DNA from 3 places in the Brotaphodocola sp. genome. Region 1 is predicted to be linked to each of the others. Evidence: riboswitches for the same ligand, from Rfam matches in the RefSeq annotation. Region 1 holds a riboswitch; each other region holds the start of a gene.
The links. Region 1 has a riboswitch for thiamine pyrophosphate ahead of thiW (energy coupling factor transporter S component ThiW). Riboswitches for the same ligand answer to the same signal wherever they lie in the genome.

Region 1 (4,215 bases):
CAGGACGGGGAAGTTCTTGTATCTAAGAAGCTGAAAAAGGCGATTCCGGCGGAGATGGAGCAGATGGTGCTTCCCCATGCAAAGCTGAAATCCAAGAATCCGGTAAAGGTGGTGATCTGCAGTGAATAGAGTATTTACCTGTATTTTATGTCCAAACGGATGTGAGATTGAAGTCGATTATGAGGGGACAACGCTTCACTCAGTCAGCGGAAATCTCTGCCCGAAGGGAAAAGAGTATGTGACACAGGAACTGGTATGTCCGAAGCGAAACATCGCAACCTCTGTGCTTGTAGAGGGAGGCGAACTCCCGCTTGTGAGTGTGCGTCTGACTGCCCCGATTCCGCGCGAGGAGATTTTTCATGTGGTTGAGGAGATTCGCAGACAGTGCCTGACCGCACCGGTCTATGCTGGAACCGTGATTCTTCCAAATGTTCTCGGTCTCGGCGCAGATGTGATTGCGACAAAGACCATTGCTCGTGCCAGAGGGCTTGCCGGTATCACGGAAAGCAAAACGTAAGCTCTTGTCGGAGCTGACGGAGCACACGATTGCGGGTCATTGCTTTCTGCGTCCGAGCTGCCAGAATGCGACCGCGCTGGCACTTGCAACATTCAGGGAATCGACCTCGTGGTATATCGGAATCATCACGGTGTAGTCGCAGTTTGCGATCGTTTCCTTAGCGAGACCATCACCCTCTGTTCCGAGAACCAGAGCGAGTTTGTCTTCGCGCATCAGCTGTGGATCGTCGATCGAGACCGAGTCCTTCTTGAGTGCCATTGCGACACTGCGAAATCCCATCGCCTTTAAGCGATCCATGCCGTCTTTTGACCAGTCGCCATCGATGAAAGTCCACGGAATCTGAAAGACGGTTCCCATGCTGACGCGGGAGGCACGGCGATAGAGCGGATCAGTGCATCCGTGTGTCAGAAGCACGGCATCCATGCCGAGACCGGCAGCGGAGCGAAAGATCGCGCCGACGTTTGTCGGATTCATCACATTTTCGAGGACAGCGATGCGGTGAGCGTTCGCACAGACCCTCTCGATCGACGGAAGTGATTTTCGGCGCATGGCACAGAGGATTCCGCGCGTCAGTGCAAAGCCGGTGAGCTTTGTCAGGACATCGAATTCTGCGACATATGCCGGAACATCCGGGCATTTTGCGAGCAGATCTTTCGCCTGCGTCTCAATGTGCTTTTTTTCAAGCAAAAAGGAGACTGGCTCATAGCCTGCCTGAAGCGCCCGCATGATGACATTAGGGCTTTCCGCAATAAAAAGCCCGGTCTGCGGTTCGTAGTAGCGCAGAAGCTGGTTTTCATTCAGCCGTGCATATAAGTCAAGTTCCGGTGCAGAAAAATCTTTAATTTCTATGATATTTGCCATAATCAAAAAACTCCATTTCATCATTTCTGGTCTTATTTTATAACGGCGCAGACAGATTTGTCCAGAATATGTTTGCGCAATGCGTGAACAGTAACAATTGACACTTTTTATCAAATATGATATGCTTGGTAACGAAAAATAAGAGAGCAAAACAAAAAAAGTCTTAAAACTTTCAAATTTTTTAAAATAAAAAAGATAGCAATGAGATGACAAGCGCGGGAGCCTGTGTGACAGGCTGAGAGGAAGATTGATCTTCGACCGTACCTGATTTGGGTAATGCCAACGGAGGGAAGCCTGAGAATGAGGAGTGTATCTCCGGAGCAAGTTTCCCGGAAGATATGCTCTTTTTATTTTTACAGGTTTCAATTACAGATCCAAAATACCGAAATCAGGAGGATGAAAAGGATGGAAAAAGAAAGAGTAAAGACATTTCGCATGGTATTTTTGGCAATGATGGTGGCAATCGGCGTGGTAATCTCCCCGATTCTGAGAATTGAGGGAATGTGCCCGACCGCGCATCTGATCAATATCACCTGTTCCGTGTTTATGGGACCGTGGTATTCTCTTCTGTGTGCCTGCATGATTGGTGTGATCCGCATGATGTTCATGGGAATTCCGCCGCTGGCTCTGACCGGAGCGGTGTTCGGAGCGTTTCTCTCCGGTGTATTTTACCGTGCCTCAAAGGGAAAAATCATCTGTGCGGTCTTCGGTGAGATCTTTGGCACCGGAATCATCGGTTCCCTCGTTTCCTATCCGGTTATGGCATTTCTGATGGGAAGAGAGGGACTCAACGCGTTCTATTACACCCCGATGTTTATCTCCGCGACGATTATGGGCGGAGTTACCGCATATGTATTTTTAAAGGCGTTGAGCCAGACGGGAATGCTTGCAAAAATTCAGGAGAGTCTGGGAGCAAAAATTTATGACAAGAACGGAAGAAAAAAGAGAGATGGACATGCAACTGATGAAACGCATGCAGGAGATGCGAAATTATATTAGAGAGACACAGCCGTTAATTCACTGTATCACAAATCCGATCTCGATTCATGATTGCGCGAATGTGATTTTGGCGACGGGCGCGCGACCGATCATGGCAGAACATCCGAAGGAAGTGGAGGAGATCACAGCGGTCTCCTCCGCTTTGATGCTGAATCTCGGGAATATCACGGATGTGAGGATGGAATCGATGAGACTTGCACTTGCGCAGGCGAACCGAGATAAGATTCCGGTGATCCTTGATCTCGTCGGCGTGACTTGCAGTCATCTGCGCCGAAGATTTGCGGAGTCCCTTTTGGAAGAGGGACAGTTTGCGGTGATCAAGGGAAATATTTCAGAGATTTTGGCGGTTGGTTCCCTGCCGTTTCACGGAACCGGCATCGATGCCGGGGCGGAGGATGCGGTTTCCGAGGAAAATCAGAGCCAGCGCGGAGAAGTCGCAAAATCGTTGGCAAAAACGTTGGGTTGTGCGGTTCTTGCAACCGGGAAAAAAGATCTCGTTGCGGTCTCTGATCAGGCATTTCTTGTCTCAAACGGAGATCCGGCATTGTCCGGAATCACAGGGACGGGATGTATGGTGGGAGCGCTGACTGCGTCCTATCTTCCGGCAGTCTCAACCCAGTCTCTTAGATCTTCTATTGGAACAAAAGGCACGGATTCTGAGTATTTGGTGGGTGATTCTTATGCAGAGGCGGAATCCGCATTTTCAGAAGGGGCTCTTTCGGCACTTCTCGGTGTTGTCACAATGGGAATTGCAGGGGAGAAGGCGACAAAAGCTTCCCGCGGTCCGGGAAGCTTTCAGACAGCACTTCTCGATGAAATTTTCTGCTTGAGCGAGGAGGCGTTTGCGAGAAAAGCCCGGATTTACCCGCTGTGACGTAAAAAGAAAAATGGATGAGAAAGAACCAGAAAGAAGAAACAAAAAAGAAACAGAGAAAAGAAATAAAGAAAAAATAGGAAATTAGAACTAGAAAATAGGAAATCAATAGGAAATAAAAACGAGGGGAGGATGATGCAGAGATGAAACATTTGGATATGAGTCTGTATCTGGTGACGGACAGCACCTATCACACGGAGGAATCGTTGCTTCGGACAGTCGAGGAGGCATGTGAGGGAGGAGTCACGATTGTACAGCTGAGAGAAAAGCATGCAGGAGGACGGGAGTATCTTGAGAAAGCACGAAAGGTTCGCGCGATCACAGAGCGCTATGGCGTTCCGCTGATTATTGATGACCGTGTCGATGTGGCGATGGCATGTGGAGCGGACGGCGTTCACGTCGGAGCGTCGGATCTTCCGGTCGCAGAGGCGCGTCGGATTCTCGGACCGGACAAGATCGTCGGAGCGACCGCAAAGACGGTGGAGACGGCGCTCAAAGCATATGAGGATGGGGCAGATTACCTTGGGGTCGGAGCGATCTATCCGACAACGACAAAGGTTGTGACAATCCGCACCGAGGTTTCAACGCTCGATGCGATCTGCCGTGCCGTGCCGATTCCGGCAGTTGCGATCGGCGGTTTGAACCGGGGAAATATGGGAATTCTGGATGGAACCGGAATTTCCGGAATTGCGGTGGTATCTGCGATCATGAAATCGGAGAACCCGAGAGAGACGGCGAGAGATCTGCTCAAGGAAGTGCACCGGATGAGAAGAAATTTTGAATTCAAATAAATTAAAAGCATCCGTTTTTAGTATTGTGGTCTGCATTGAAAAGAGGACGCTCCTGTGTTAAACTATCCATAACACGGGAGCGTTTTTATGTGTGGTTCGCACAGTGCTAGATCGTTGCCGAAGCAACTGCGCCTTAGCGCGAAAATGTGCAGGAATTTTTTAGAGAGCGAGAA
Region 2 (4,215 bases), on a different contig from region 1:
ATTAAACCAACATGTGTTTAGATAATATAGGAGAACCAGCATAAAAAGCATATGAACAAACCAAATAATAAAAGAAAACGTACCTCTATGGAATGTATTGAAAAGGTATTTATGGAGCTTCTCAGAACAAAAAAATTAAGTGAAATACAGGTTACTGATATTTGCAAACAGGCAGGTTTGAATAGAACCACATTTTATGCAAGTTATGCAGATGTGTATGATCTTGCAGACTCGGTTCGCAACAAATTTGAGAAGGTATTGCCGGAGTTTTACAATGGAGATCAGGACACTTTGAATGGCGAAGAGGAAGCAGATCACAGAGGATATTATTTGCGCCTGCTTCGTCATATAAAGGCAAATCAAATTTTTTATAAGACTTATCTCAAATTGGGGAATGATACTCCTTATGGGATGTTTTCTTATGATAAGAATGACAGAAAGCGGATGCAACCGCATTTGGAGAGTCAGAGTTCCTTAGAAAAATATCGCATGGAATTTCTGCGCGGTGGAATTTTTCAGATTATCAAGATTTGGCTTTACAATGGATGTCAGGAGACTCCGGAGGAACTGCTTGGCGTTGTGGAGGCAGAATGTCAGGGATGGATTGCGGAAAAAGGAAAACTCCCAAGGATTTTTTAATCTTCAATCTTCAAATGACAAAAGAGAAAAAAGGGCAAGTTAAGAAAGAATCAAAGAGAATAGGTGCAACAAATCATTCAGAAGGAGAATAGAGAGATGAGAGAGATCAGAGTGGCACAGCCGGAACAGCTTGAAGAAATCATGGGGATCTATGCGTATGCACAGAAATTTATGGCGGAACATGGGAATCCGACCCAGTGGGAGACGATTTATCCGCCGAGAGATCTGGTTGAAGAAAATATTCATCAGAAGAAATGTTATGTCTGTATGGACGGAGGCAAGATAGAAGCAGTCTTCTATTTTGCGAAGGAAGAAGACGAACCTTCTTACCGTCAGCTTGAATCAGGAGAATGGCTCAATGACAGACCTTACGGTGTCGTTCACCGGATTGCGGTGGCAGAGGGGACACGTGGAGCCGGCTCGTTTTGTCTGAACTGGGCATTTGAACAGTGTGGAAATTTGAAAATCGATACGCATGACGACAATAAGCCGATGCAGAACCTTCTCGCAAAACTTGGGTTCGTGTACTGTGGCAAACTTAAACTGGAGGAGAATGATCTGAGAAAGGAATTTCAGGAAGTGCGAAATCCGTGGAGAGGATATCACAAGGCGAACTGAGGAATTTTCTCGATTCGTTCAGAAAAAAACTGGACAGAATCATTCGACAGTGATAAACTAAAGAAGAATAAAATCAGATAATTTCATTCAGACAAAATAATTCAGATAAAAGCAAACAAAGGGAGCTTGTGGAAGCAGGCTGAGAGGAAGTAATCAAACTTCGACCTTAATAACCTGATTTGGGTAATGCCAACGTAGGGATCGAATGCGAAAACCGATGACCGAAAGAACATTTCAGACGGCGTCCTGTAAAGAACATCTCGTTCCCACACAGGATGCCGTTTTTTGATTTCATAATTTTGTAATTCGTACCATAATTCGTGGGAAATTGTATTTTATGACACAAAAACGCTTCATGTAAATACACCAAAGAATATTTTATATGAATGATATGAATGAATCGCGTCATGCTGATGAATGCTGTTATAGGAGGAGAGAAAATGAGAGAGTACACAACACAGATGGATGCGGCGAGAAAGGGAATCATCACGCCGGAGATGAAGATTGTAGCAGAAAAAGAAATGATGAGCGAGGAAGAACTGCGTGCCCTGATTGCGGAGGGCAAGGTAATCATTCCGTGTAACCGCCTGCACACTTCGATTGATCCGAACGGAGTCGGTTCGATGCTCAAGACAAAAATCAATGTCAATCTCGGAACTTCCCGTGACTGGAAAGATATTGATATGGAGCTGGAGAAGGTAAATGACGCAGTGAAGATGGGAGCGGAGTCCATCATGGATTTAAGCTCTTACGGAGACACGCAGGCATTTCGTCGCAAGCTGACCGCAGAGTGTCCGGCAATGATCGGAACCGTGCCGATTTACGATGCCGTTGTCTACTATCATAAGGCACTCAAGGACATTACCGCGGAGGAGTGGCTGAAGATTGTGGAAATGCACGCAAAGGATGGCGTGGACTTCATGACGATCCATGTCGGCATCAACAAGAGCACCGCAAAGCGTTTCAAGGACAACAAGCGCCTGATGAACATTGTATCGAGAGGTGGATCAATCATCTTTGCATGGATGATGATGACCGGGGAGGAGAACCCGTTCTATGAGTATTATGATCGCGTTCTGGAAATCTGCCGGGAGTACGATGTGACGATCAGCCTTGGTGATGCCTGCCGTCCGGGATGTCTTGAGGATGCAACTGACATTTCCCAGATTGAGGAGCTTGTGACACTTGGCGAGCTGACCCGCCGTGCATGGGAGAAGGATGTGCAGGTTATGGTAGAGGGACCGGGTCATATGCCACTTGACCAGATCTCTGCAAACATGAAGATTCAGCAGACCGTCTGCAAGGGTGCTCCGTTCTATGTCCTTGGACCGCTCGTCACGGATATTGCACCGGGGTATGACCATATCACCGCAGCGATCGGAGGTGCGATTGCAGCAGCATCCGGCGCAGCCTTCCTGTGCTATGTAACTCCGGCTGAGCATCTTCGCCTTCCGGATGTCAACGATGTAAAAGAGGGAATCATTGCTTCCAAGATTGCAGCCCATGCAGCAGATATTGCAAAGGGCGTAAAGGGTGCAAAAGATTGGGATCGCGCAATGGGCGCAGCGAGAAAGAAACTCGACTGGGAGGAGATGTTCAAGCTCGCAATCGACCCGGAGAAGGCGAGAGCATACCGCGCATCTGCAAAGCCGGAGAAAGAGGATACCTGCTCGATGTGTGGAAACTTCTGTGCAGTCAAGAATATGAACCGCATCATGGACGGAGAGATCGTTACCATTTTTGATGAGTGATGAAAATAAATAGGTAATAGGTGACAGTGACAATTATGGAAAACGGAGACGATAAAAAGATCAGCCGGAAAACCGTTCTGACGATCGCTGGATCGGACAGCAGTGGTGGAGCCGGGATTCAGGCGGACTTGAAGACGATGACGGCACTTGGCGTCTATGGAATGAGCGCAATCACGGCGTTGACAGCGCAGAACACGACCGGAGTGGCGGGGATTTTTGAGGCAGATCCCGCCTTTGTCGGACTTCAGCTCGACAGTGTATTCACAGATATTTTTCCGGATGCAGTGAAGATCGGAATGGTTTCCGGAAAAGAGACGATCCGTGTGATTGCGCAGAAACTTCGCGAGTATCATGCGAGAAATGTCGTGCTCGATCCGGTTATGGTGTCAACGAGTGGTTCGAGACTTCTTGCAGAGGATGCGATGGGGATACTCGCAGGGGAACTTCTTCCGCTGTCAGCGGTTCTGACTCCGAATATTCCGGAAGCTGAGATTCTCGCAGAGATGAAGATTGAGAATGAAGCTCAGATGGAAGAAGCCGGAGAAAAGATCTCAAAGCGCTACGGTGGTGCGGTTCTGGTAAAAGGTGGTCATCAGATCTCAACCGCAAATGATGTTCTCTACCGTGATGGGGAGTGGATCTGGTTTCGTGGAAGCCGGGTCAACAACCCGAACACACATGGAACCGGATGTACACTCTCATCAGCGATCGCCTGTGGACTTGCAGAGGGAAAGAGCGTGGAGGAGAGCGTAAGATGTGCAAAAGAGTATCTTACGGGAGCACTTGCCTCCGGTCTGGATCTCGGAAGGGGAAGCGGACCGCTCGATCACTGTTTCAAGATCAGACCGCTTACTTAGGCGTTGTGCATAAGCGCAGAATCCCAACTTCACGAATTCTTTTATTTATAGTATAATAATGAGTATAACTCAGAGTGGATGCCTCCTCCTCTAAAGGTGGAGGCATCGGACTTTTGCCACCGGCAAAGAAAATGATGGAATGAGGTTGAGGGATGATTTTTGAACAACTTACGGAGATGAAGGGATTTACTCATCAGGAGCAGGCTGTGGCCCGTTACATCTTGGAGCACACAGAGGCAATTCTGCCAATGTCTGCGGAAGAACTGGCGAAGGCATCTTACACCAGCAAGGCGACGGTAATCCGCTTGAGTAAGAAACTTGGACTTGCCGGATATCAGGAGCTGAAATTC
Region 3 (4,215 bases), on a different contig from region 1:
ATTCTGCTGTATGAGCCGAAGGCAGTCATCTATGATTTTATGCGGATGCAGGAAGATGGCGAGATTCCGTCGGATTTGCTCTCCCTTGAGACAGAGAAAAATGTCATGGTCTTTGATCTCGGCGGAGGAACTCTCGATGTGACGCTTCACAGAGTCAGCAGTACCCCGGAGGGCTTGATTGACATTCGAGATCTTGCGATCAGCCGTTATACGCTTCTCGGCGGAGACAATTTCGATGAGCTTCTCGCGGAGGATATGCTCAAGAGATTTCAGGAAATGTATGAGATTGTCGTTCCGACCAAGCGCAGGGAAGAGGTGATGTGCAAGCTCAGAAAGCTGGCGGAAGAGCTGAAAGTAAAGATTTCAATGGCATATGATGACGCAGACATGTCAGGCGTACAGCTTCCGGATGATTACAGCGAGGAAGTCATGGACATCAATCTCTACGACGCGTACTCGTTTGAGACGACCTACACAAAGGCGGAGATGGAGAGCATCCTTGCGCCTTTGATGGGATATGCATATAAGATGGAGGATGTCGGAAGAATTCAGAAGATGGATGAGCGCGATGTCAATAACATCATTTATCCGATTCTCGATGTGCTCGACAAGGCCGGAAAAGGAGTGAAGATTGACGCGGTTATTTTAAACGGTGGAATGACGAAATGCTATCTGATTCGCCAGAGACTGAAAGAATTTTTCGGATTTGAACCGCTTGCGACGAGTGATCCGGATCTCGCAGTTGCGCGAGGAGCTGTCTATTATCATTATTGCCTTCACAAATACCATGTACAGAGAATTGGGGCAAAGAACAATGGAAATCAGACGCTCACAGCGACTGCGGAATCAGTTGGAAATCCGATGCAGGAAAATCGTGAGACAAACACACCTGTTTTCCATACCGGAACGATTTTAAATGACTCAATCAATCTCGGTCTGAGAAATGAGTATGTCAGTCTGTTGATTCCTGCCGGAACTCAACTGCCCTATCGATCAGAAGAAATTAGGGATTGCTATAAACTCGACAAGACGACAGATGCGATTGGAATTGAGCTTTACCTTGGAAGGGGAACGACAAAGAATCTTCCGAACCGGCGCATTGCGACGAGAGTTGTGAAATTTCAGAATCCTTATCCGGCCAACACGCCGATCAGTTTCCAGATTTATATCAATTCAATGAGAATGATGACGATGGAGGCATGGATCACCGACCGCCCGAAGACAAAGACGATCATGGAGATGGACATGGCATCCTTGAAGACAACGGCGAAAAGTGCACGGGGAATCAGTGCGATCGGCAAGATGAAGCTCAATGCAAAGAGTGAGCTAAACGGTCTCAAACTTCTCGCAGAGAAGAATGAGAGACTTGGATTTAAACTTAACGGAGAGGTCAAGAAAGCCTTGGAGGCGATTGGACAGGCATCCAATCCAGAAGACTTTTTTGAGCCGTGCATGGATCTGATCAATTCCTGCAATCAGGCCGATTTGATGGTGGGTTACGTCTACGCAATCGGAATTTTGCTCAGGGACGGTTGGAGCGAGTCGCAGAAAAGAACGATTTTGCAGAGGGCAAAACAGCATTTCAATCCCTATGCAACCGCAATCAGGCAGTCAAGTTATGTTTTAAGAAATGCGCTCGAAATGATTGCGTCTATGGACCCGAATTTCGTTGATTTTTATGTTGAATATATGACGAAGATGCCGGGAGAGGCGGAGTATCAGAAACTTGCGATTTTCCAGTTTGTGCTCCGATATGAAAAGGATGATGCAAAAATTGCAAACTTCTTTGAGCACTTTTTCCGAATGGCGGACATGAACAAATGGGTGGCAAATCTGATGATTCAGCGTTACGGAAGAGGAACCGAGAAAGAAAATCAGCAGAAATTTGCAAAATTTGTGAAAAATCTATCTGCGGGTCTTCGCACAAAGGAGAGGGAGCTGGTACAGGATTATGCGGTGCTGGTAATTGCAGAGCTTTGTAGCAGGAACGGAGAGAACCCACTGCAAAACGATAAGTACACCGTTAAACCGGTATGGCAGGCTGTGAAAACGTATCTTGCCGGGGATGAGCGGACAGATTTTGTTTCGGCGGTGGAGAAGATCTGGAATGATGAAGAACTCAACGAAAAGGAGATCCAGGCGACTGGCGCAATCTTCAAGGCGGGATGAGGTGCGCATTTGTCATTGTCATTGCCAAAAAGATGTGCTATAATTAACGGGCGCAAAAAGAAAAATAAGAGTGATGAATATAAATACAAAAAGGGGAGTCTGCATACAGGCTGAGAGGAAATAAAGGATTTTGACCCATGACCTGATCTGGATCATGCCAGCGTAGGAAAATAAGAAGAATAAAGAAATCTGGAAATAATAGGATTCTGATCGTTCTAAGAAAAACCGCTGTCCCGTGATGGCGGTTTTTCTGTTTTATATTTTTCTGTTTTTTGATATTTCGTTGTGGTGACGCATCTGTTGAGAAAATAAAAGGGAGTGTTGTGGACAAAGATGAAAAATACAAGAGAAAAACTCACGCCGGTTTTTTTTATTCTGGCGGTGTTGGTGTTCTGGGAGGGAGCGGTTCGGGTACTTCAGATTCCGCTCTACGTCCTGCCATCGCCGATTGCAGTGGTTCAGGCGCTGATTTCAGAGAGTTCAGAGCTTTGCGGACATGCACTCGTGACGACGGGGGAGGCACTTCTCGGAATTGTGATTGCCTTTGTGTTGTCACTGGTGCTTGGAACTTTGATGGATTCGTTTCCGGCGATTCGGGGCAGTCTCTATCCGATCCTTGTTGTGACACAGACGGTTCCGATGATTGTGATGGCGCCGATTCTGATCATTTATATGGGATTTGGAATGGCACCGAAGATTTTGACGGTTGTGCTGATGTGCTTTTTCCCGGTTGCTGTCAGCTTTGCGGATGGTCTGGCGCGGGTGAATGAGGAGTATGTCCATCTTGTACGCTCTTACGGGGCAGGAAAGTGGAAGGCATACTGGCTCGTGAAGATTCCGGCCGCAATTCCGGAGCTTCTTTCTGGAATGAAGGTGGCAGCGACATACAGCATCAGCGGTGCAGTGGTCGGAGAGTGGCTTGGTTCCCAGAAAGGACTTGGATATTATTTGCTCCGCGTAAAAAACAGCTATATGCTCGACAAAGTTTTTGCGTGCGTGGTCTTTATCATTGTGCTGAGTCTGTGCATGAATGGACTTACGCGCCTGATTGCCTGGGTGACAATGCCGTATGAGCGAAAGAAAACAGGAGTCAGAGCCGGAAAATAAAGAGTTGGGAAAATTTCTAAGAGATCAAGCGCTCAAAATCAGAGCAGGATCAAAAATATGCAGAAATGCAAAAAACAGAAACACAGAAAACAGAAACGCAGAAAAGAGGAGAACATTATGAGAAAAACATGGAAAACAGCAGGAAGTATGCTGATGGCAGTTGCTTTGCTGACGGCAAGCCTTTCAGGATGTGGCGCATCAAATGAGACGGGTGAGACGAAGACTTCGGAGTCTGCAAGTGCAGAGTCTGCCGAGGAGAGCAAGGCAGAGGCTTCCAGCGTTTCTTCAGATGCCGGCGAGAAAGAAGATGTGACAGTGATTCTTGACTATGTGGCAAACACAAACCACACGGGCATGTATGTCGCACTGGATCAGGGATATTATGAGGAAGAGGGATTAAACGTCAACATCGTGGAGCCGACTGAGGGTGCAACTGCTACACTTGTCGCTGTTGGAAAGGGAGATTTCGGCATCAGCTATCAGGAGGATGTGACTGTGGCACTGACTTCCAAGGAAGCTCTTCCGATCAAGGCAATTGCGACACTGATTCAGCACAATACTTCCGGCTTTGTGACCTACGCAGACAAGGAGATTACCTCACCGAGGGACTTTGAGGGAAAGACTTATGCAGGTTGGGGCGGTCCTGGAGAGGAAGCTGTCCTGAAAGCAGTGATGACGCAGGCTGGTGCAGATTTTTCCAAGTTAAACATGGTAATCTCTGACGGTTCCGGCTTTGAGGCACTGAAAGATAAGGTGGACATCATGTGGTTTTTTGAAGGCTGGGATAATGTAAAGTGTAAGCTCAATGATTTCCCGATCAACTATATGGAGCTTCGCCAGCTTGATGAGCGTCTTGACTATTACACTCCGGTTATCATCGCAAACGACGATACACTGAAAAATAAGCCGGAAATGGTGAAAAAATTCCTCTCGGCGACC

Region 2: another riboswitch for thiamine pyrophosphate. It lies ahead of thiC (phosphomethylpyrimidine synthase ThiC); the one in region 1 lies ahead of thiW (energy coupling factor transporter S component ThiW).
Region 3: another riboswitch for thiamine pyrophosphate. It lies ahead of AC4EVX_RS10230 (ABC transporter permease); the one in region 1 lies ahead of thiW (energy coupling factor transporter S component ThiW).

What each region holds. Positions count from the first base shown of each region.
Region 1 is NZ_CFAHBC010000011.1:13,433-17,647, forward strand. It holds gene AC4EVX_RS05995 (FAD-dependent oxidoreductase) at 1-129, shown strand, start outside; gene AC4EVX_RS06000 (DUF1667 domain-containing protein) at 122-517, shown strand; gene AC4EVX_RS06005 (TrmH family RNA methyltransferase) at 554-1,378, opposite strand; TPP riboswitch at 1,584-1,687, shown strand; gene thiW (energy coupling factor transporter S component ThiW) at 1,784-2,377, shown strand; gene thiM (hydroxyethylthiazole kinase) at 2,334-3,251, shown strand; gene thiE (thiamine phosphate synthase) at 3,395-4,042, shown strand.
Region 2 is NZ_CFAHBC010000008.1:47,606-51,820, reverse strand. It holds gene AC4EVX_RS05105 (TetR/AcrR family transcriptional regulator) at 88-639, shown strand; gene AC4EVX_RS05100 (GNAT family N-acetyltransferase) at 736-1,257, shown strand; TPP riboswitch at 1,366-1,476, shown strand; gene thiC (phosphomethylpyrimidine synthase ThiC) at 1,665-3,008, shown strand; gene thiD (bifunctional hydroxymethylpyrimidine kinase/phosphomethylpyrimidine kinase) at 3,044-3,865, shown strand; gene AC4EVX_RS05085 (SIS domain-containing protein) at 4,018-4,215, shown strand, end outside.
Region 3 is NZ_CFAHBC010000028.1:31,644-35,858, reverse strand. It holds gene AC4EVX_RS10235 (Hsp70 family protein) at 1-2,169, shown strand, start outside; TPP riboswitch at 2,251-2,356, shown strand; gene AC4EVX_RS10230 (ABC transporter permease) at 2,503-3,276, shown strand; gene AC4EVX_RS10225 (ABC transporter substrate-binding protein) at 3,394-4,215, shown strand, end outside.